2 regions of the Deferrisoma palaeochoriense genome follow, and region 1 is predicted to be linked to the other one. Evidence: riboswitches for the same ligand, from Rfam matches in the RefSeq annotation. Region 1 holds a riboswitch; the other holds the start of a gene.
What was found. Region 1 has a riboswitch for cobalamin ahead of ACYQ8L_RS02100 (TonB-dependent receptor plug domain-containing protein). Riboswitches for the same ligand answer to the same signal wherever they lie in the genome.

Region 1 (3,396 bases):
GTGGGGAACCGGTAGGCCCGGGCCACGTTGGCCCGAACCTTGATCCAGGGGCGGGGTTGGGAGGAGAGCCCCACCCGGTAGGTCCAGTACCCCCGGTCGTCCGGGGAGGGGAGTTCCTTCCAGGAGAACGGCGACCGGCCGCCGAACTCGTGGTCGAGAAAGGTGTAGAGCACCTGGGGCACCAGCACGAGGCGGTCGTCCAGGAGATACACCTCGTCCTCGACCCCGGCCTGGTAGGTGGTGCGCTCCTGGGTGTCGCCCTGGGACGGCTCGGTGAGTTCGTCCCGGGACTCGGCCCGCTCGTTTCGGTAGGCCCCTAGAAAGGACAGCACCTGGGCCTCGCCCCAGTACCAGGTGAGGATCCCCTCCCCGCCCCAGGCCACGGTCTCGTTCACATTGTCCTGACGCCCCACCCCGATCTCGCCCAGCGGGTCCAGGAAGGCGGTGGTCTCGTCGACCCGGTGCAGGAACAGCTCCGCGCCCAGGTTCTCGGAGAGGAAGGCATCCCGCACGGCCCGCACCGACAGCACGTTGCGATAGGTGCGAAGGCGCGCCGTGTCCGATTGGTTTGAGCCGATCCCGGGCACGCCCTCGCGCTTGTCGAAGTAGTCGTCGGAGAGTTCGAGGCGAAGCAGGGGCGAAGGTTCCCAGGAGACCTTGGCCAGCAGGTTTCGCGCGTAGAACGCGTTGTTGCGGCGGGTGGTGGTCTCGTCGTCGTCCGGGTTGGCCCGGGTGCCGTTGTCGTCCAAGAACTCGAAGTCCCCGTCGGACGAGGTGTAGCTGCCCGACGCCAGGAGCCCCACCCGGTCGCCCTTCCACGAAACCACGCCCCGCGCGTCCAGGGTGTCGAACGATCCGTACGTGGCGTCGGCCCGGGCGGTCCAGCCCGGCTTCGCCCTGCGGGTCACCACGTTGATGACGCCCCCGATGGCGGGCGAACGCAGCCGCAGGGGCGAGGTGCCCCGGTACACCTCGATCCGCTCCACGTCGCCCAACGGAAGGTCGCCGAGATTCACCAGACCGGTGCCGGGGCCGGCCAGCGGCACGCCGTCCAGCAGTACGGCCACCTGCTGGCCCGTGGACCCGCGGATCGATGCCGTGGAGAACGCGCCCAGGCCGCCGAACCGGCGGATCGTGAGGCCCACCGACTGCTCCAGGACCTCGGGAACCGAGGTGGCCTTCTCCTGGAAGCGCTCGGCCGGGATCACCGTGACCGCGGCCGTGCGTTCCGGGGTCTGTGGTTGCTCCGGCGGCGGAACCTCGGCAGAGACCACCACCTCCTGGAGCACGGGACTCTCGTCCGCGGGCGCGGGGTGGGAGCAGAATGCCGGCAGCAGGGCCAGCCCCACGACGGCCCGGACGGATCTCCCCACACGTTGTCGATGGGTGCAGCGTTCCATCGGCTCCCCTCGAAACCGAGCCCCCGATCGGGCTACGAAAAAGGCCCGCACACCATGGCCGGCGTGCGGGCTTCCCGTTTTTGAAGCACCACAGAGCCCACCCTCCCGAAAGCCCGGGGAGGTTCACGTGGGTTGCCCGCGCCGGCAGGTCTTCTGGCTCGCGCGTCGTCCTCCGGGCCGCCTTCCCGGCCGTTCGGCCAGTGGCATCGAGGCCCTTCGTCAGCGCTCACAGCGGCGGGTCCGCGGGGGAATTGCACCCCACTTCCCTTTTCAGCCCCCAAGGGGGCACCGGCGGGCAGATTCGCGTTGTTCCGGCCCCGTTGTCCGGGCCGCCGTTCCGAAAAAAGGGACGGGGGAGGGGTGCCCTCCCCCGGACGAAAGGAGCGTTGGATCGGGTTGGGTCACAGGCGGCGCAAGACCCGCTCGATCTCCCGGATGAAGATCGCGTTGATCTCGGGATAGAACCCGAGCCCCTTGTAGTAGCGCTCCCCCCCGAGTTCCACGGTGGGGCAGTCGGCGGTGAACCCGGCCGCCTTCATCTGCTCTTTCCAGGAATCGAACTCGTCGCCCATGATGTCGTTCATGACGTGGTCGCCGGCCACGTACATGAGGGGCACGAACCGGGCCCGTTTCACCCGGTAGGCCTTGGCCGGCTCGAGGCCGTTCTCGGGGCCCAGGATGCCCTCCACGGTGCCGACGAAGGCGTTGGGGAACCGGCGGCGCAGGAGCCGGTCGAGGCCCAGGTAGGCGATGTTCGCCCCCACGTGGGTCTGGGGGCTTCCGTGGGCCGCCAAGACGTTGCAGCCCTCGTCCGGCGGCAGGAACGAGGCCGAAAGGATCTCGAGCACCTCGTGGACCGTCTCCCAGCGCTGGAGAAGGGCTTCGCCGGTCTCGATGTGCAGGTCCGGGAACCGCTCGACGATCCGCAAGACCTCCTCGTACTCCTCGCCGGGAAAGACGTGGAGGGGCTGCACCACGGCCTTGGTGTACCCGGCGGCCTCCAGGTCGGCCAGGGCCTGCTGGAGGCTTTTGAGGCGCTCGGGCCTGCCCTCCTTCGCCCACCGGGCGTTCACCCGTTCCCGGATCACCTCCGACGTGAAGGCCCAGCGCACCTCGTATCCCGGGAGCGCCTCCCGAAGCTGCCGCTCAAACGCGTCGTAGGTGACCTGGGCCTTGGTGCTGGTGCCGAAGGCCGCGATCACGATGGCCGGTTTGTCCTTGAGGGTGCGGGTCATCATCTGGGCCGCCCGGGCCGACTCGGGCAGGGCCCACACGAACGCCAAGAACAGGATGAGGGCGATACGGCTGCGACGGAACATGGGGGCCTCCTTTCGGGCGTTGTTGGAGAAAAGGGGTTGCCTCAACCAAAAATCCTCTCGCACAAACAACCGAGCTCCACGCCTCCCCCGGGCCCCGGCCTCGCCACGCGCAGCGTTACCTGCCCGGCCCCCCGTTCCACGAGGCGCAGCAGGGCGTCTGGCACCGTGGGCCACCCCGGGGCCGAGGCGGCGATCTCGGTCCACTCCGGGTCCAGCCCCAGATCCCCGGGCAGTTCGGCGGGGTCGGCGGCGGCGATGCGGGAGACGTCGGCCAGGTAGAGCACGGTTCCGGTGTTCATCGAGTCCCTCCTTGTGGGAGTTGGCCCCGGAGCGGGGAGGGACGAGACGGCGGTTCCGGCACCACGAAAAAAGCCCGCACGCGCCATGGCGTGCGGGCTTCCCGTTTTCGAAGCGCCGGGTTGCGGTCCCACCCTCCCAAAGGCCCGGGGAGGTTCGCGTGGGTCGCCCGTCTGCCGGCAGGTCTTCTGGCTCGCGCGTCGTCCTCCGGGCCGCCTTCCCAGCCGTTTCGGCCAGTGGCATCAAGGCCCTTCGTCAGCGCTCACAGCGGCGGGTCCGCGGGGGAATCGCACCCCTCTTCCCTTTTCAGCCCCAGGGGGGCACCGGCGGGCGTCATGCTGATTGTGTCCCGGACGATACGACGGCGGCCGCCTGCCTGT
Region 2 (3,396 bases), on a different contig from region 1:
GGGCCGGGCGATCGAGAGCGCCGCGCTGCGGCCCGAGCGCTCGTGGCCCGCGGCGAACACCACGTCCACCTCCTGGAGGATCCGCACGGCCTTGAGAGTCAGGAGCTCCGGGTCGCCGGGGCCGACGCCGATGCCGTAAAACGTGCCGAGGGTGCTCATGGGGACTCCTCGTTGTTTAGGCTGGAAAGCGGGGAGGCTGGAACGCTAGAAAGCCGAAAAGCGTCTGGATCCCTCCCATGCGAGCCCACCCCGGGGCCTGAGTGCCCGCTCCGGACGGCTGCAAGGAAATACGCCAAAACCGTTCCCGGTTCCCGGCCTTCCAGCCTCCCAGCTTCCTAGCCTCCAAGCCTGATCTACGAACTGCTTCGCCGCACGGCCCACACGGCCGAGGCGAAGAACGCCGCGGCGAACCCGGCCAGGGCCGCGGCGTGGACCCAGGGCACGGGCTGGCCCAGGCTCGCCGCCCGGATCGTGAGGCTCGAGTGGGTGAGCGGAAGCCCGTAGGCCAGCGCCTCGGCCCACCCGGGCAGCCGGTCGAGCGGGAAGAACGTGCCGCACAAAAACGACATGGGCACGATGAAGAACGTGTTGATGTGCCCCTGGTCGGCGTGGCTTCGCACCACCATGGCCGCCGTCACGGCGGCCGAGGCGAACGCGAAGGTGTGGAGGCCGAACAGGGCCCCCACGGTCGGGCTCAGGGGCGGCCGGACCCCGAAGGGCCAGGCCAGAAGGTACACCACCACGGCGGCCGCGAGCCCCCGGACCATGCCGTAGATCACCTCGCCCAGGGCGATCTGCCAGGCCGGCACCGGGGCCATCTGGAACTCCTCGAAGATCCGCCAGTAGAACCGGGCGATGTTGATCTCGGTGGCCGTGCCGTAGCTCTGGGTCATGCTCGCCATGGTGGCGAGGCCCGGGATCATGAACGCCAGATACCCCACGCCGTCGAGTTCCACGTGACGGCCCAGCCCCCACCCGAACACCACCAGGAACAAAAACGGCGACACCGCGTAGGACGCCAGGTGCTTCTTCCACCGCCGGCGGTAGATCCGAAGCTCCCGGTAGAGCACCCCGGCCACCCCGTTCACGGCTCCACCCTCCGTCCCGTGCGCTGGAGGAAGAGATCCTCCAGGTTCGTGCGCCGAAGCCCGGCGCCCTCCGGGGCCTGCCTGAGGAACCCGAGGGCCGCCTCCCGGGTCGGAAAGAACCGGGTGCGGGTGCCGTCGTCCCCCACCACGTCCACGGCGTACTCGCCGAGTTCCGCGAGAAGCGCCCGGGGTTCCCCCTCCTCGATCAGCCGGCCCCGGTCCAGGATGCCCACCCGGTGGCACAGGAACTCGGCCTCCTCGATGTAGTGGGTGGTCAGGAGCACCGTGACCCCCCGGCGGTTCACGGCCCGGATGAGGTCCCAGAGCCGGCGCCGGGTGGCCGGATCGAGGCCCACGGTGGGCTCGTCCAGAAAGAGGATCCGGGGTTCGTGGAGGAGCGCCCGCACGATGGTGACCCGGCGCTTCATGCCTCCCGAGAGGGTGCGGCCGAGGCTCCGGGCCCGTTCGGCCAGGCCGGCGAAGGCCAGGAGTTCCGCGGCCCGGGCCCGGCGCTCGGCCCGGGGCATGCCGTGGAGGATGCCGTGGAGTTCGAGGCTCTCGGCCACCGTGAGGTCGGGGTCGAGGTTGAGCTGCTGGCTCACCACCCCGATCTGGGCCTTGGCGGCCACCGGGTCCCGCAGCACGTCGGCCCCGCCCACCCGGGCCGTGCCGGCGTCGGGCCGCAGAAGCCCCGTGAGGATCCGGATCGTGGTGGTCTTGCCGGCCCCGTTGGGCCCGAGGAAGCCGTAGATCTCCCCGGGCCGCAGCTCGAGGTCGAGCCCGTCGAGGGCCCGGACCTTGCCGAACCGCTTCACGAGCCCCCGGGCCTCGACGGCCGGGGCCGGCTCGGCCCCCCGCGGCTCTACGGCGACGCTCGCCTCCCGCATGCTCTTCCCCATGCCCGATCGATCCGGGCGATCTCCTTACAAAGGCCGGAGCCCCACGAAAAAAGCCCACTCCACCACGGAGCGGGCTTCCCGTTTTCGAAGCTCCTCAAGGATTCCCCGCCCTCCCGAATCCACCCGGGGAGGTTTGGCGCGCGGGGCGTCCGGCCGGCAGGTCTTCTGGCTCGCGATTCGTCCTCGGGGCCGCCTTCCCAGCCGATCGGCCAGTGGCTCCAGTGGCCCGTCGTCCTCGCTCACAGCGGCGGGTCCGCGGGGGACTTTCACCCCACTTCCCTTTTCAGCCCCTGGGGGCACCGGCGGACGTAAATTGAACCGTTCTTTTATCCCCCCGGGCCGGATGTGTCAAGCCGGGCGTTTGACGGGCCTTCGCGGCCCACGGTATAAAGCCGGGTCCGGCCCCGGGCCGGCAAATCCCCTTGGAACGGGGCGTTACGAAACGACCATGACCGCCGTCGACCTGTTCGATCACGACCTGGAGGGCCTCGAGCGATTCTTCGAGACGCTGGGGGAGAAGCGGTTCCGGGCCCGCCAGGTGATGCACTGGCTCTATAAGCGCGGCGTGACCCGGTTCGAGGACATGACCGACCTCTCGGCCCGCCTCCGGGCGCGCCTCGCCGAGGCCGCCTCGGCCCGGGTGCCCCGGGTGGTGCACGAGCAGGTGAGCCGGGACGGCACCGTAAAACTCCTCCTGGAACTCGCCGACGGCGAGCGGGTGGAAACCGTGCTCATGCCCGACGAGGGCCGGGTGACCCAGTGCGTGTCCACCCAGGCCGGCTGCGCCATGGGCTGCGCCTTTTGCCGCACGGGAACCCTGGGGCTCCGGCGCCACCTCACGGCCGGGGAGATCGTGGCCCAGGTGCTCGTGGGACAGGCCCGCATGGGGCCCGAGCGCCGGATCACCAACGTGGTGTTCATGGGCATGGGGGAGCCCCTGCACAACTTCGACAACGTGGTGCGGGCGTTCCGGATCCTGTCGAGCGACCACGGGCCCAACATCACCCGCCGCCGGCTCACGGTGTCGACCTCCGGGCTCGCCGACCGGATCCGGCGGTTGCCGCCCGAGATGCTGGGGAGCCTGGCCGTGAGCCTCAACGCCACCACCGACGAGGTGCGCGATCGGATCATGCCCGTGAACCGCCGGTTCCCCATCGCCGAGCTCCTGGCGGCCCTCCGGGAGAGCCCGCTCCCGCCCCGGGACCGGTACACCATCGAGTACGTGCTGCTGGGCGGGGTGAACGACACCCCGGCCGACGCCCGGCGGCTCGTGCGGCTCTTGTCGGACGTCCGGTGCAAGGTGAACCTGATCGCCTACAACCCCCATCCGGAGAGCCCGTTCCGTCGGCCCGACCCGGAGGCGGTGGCGGCGTTCCAGGAGGTTTTGCTCCGGAAGAACTTCACGGCCA

Region 2: it holds a riboswitch for cobalamin, as region 1 does, so the genes downstream of both, ACYQ8L_RS13890 (ABC transporter ATP-binding protein) here and ACYQ8L_RS02100 (TonB-dependent receptor plug domain-containing protein) in region 1, are expected to answer to the same signal.

What each region holds. Positions count from the first base shown of each region.
Region 1 covers NZ_BAAHXI010000004.1:25,081-28,476, reverse strand. Annotated here, with positions in the region: gene ACYQ8L_RS02100 (TonB-dependent receptor plug domain-containing protein) at 1-1,400, opposite strand, end outside; cobalamin riboswitch at 1,527-1,708, opposite strand; gene ACYQ8L_RS02095 (sirohydrochlorin cobaltochelatase) at 1,802-2,719, opposite strand; gene ACYQ8L_RS02090 (hypothetical protein) at 2,761-3,018, opposite strand; cobalamin riboswitch at 3,178-3,359, opposite strand.
Region 2 covers NZ_BAAHXI010000054.1:8,040-11,435, forward strand. Annotated here, with positions in the region: gene cobI (precorrin-2 C(20)-methyltransferase) at 1-159, opposite strand, end outside; gene ACYQ8L_RS13885 (ABC transporter permease) at 354-1,088, opposite strand; gene ACYQ8L_RS13890 (ABC transporter ATP-binding protein) at 1,085-1,987, opposite strand; cobalamin riboswitch at 2,126-2,305, opposite strand; gene rlmN (dual-specificity RNA methyltransferase RlmN) at 2,436-3,396, shown strand, end outside.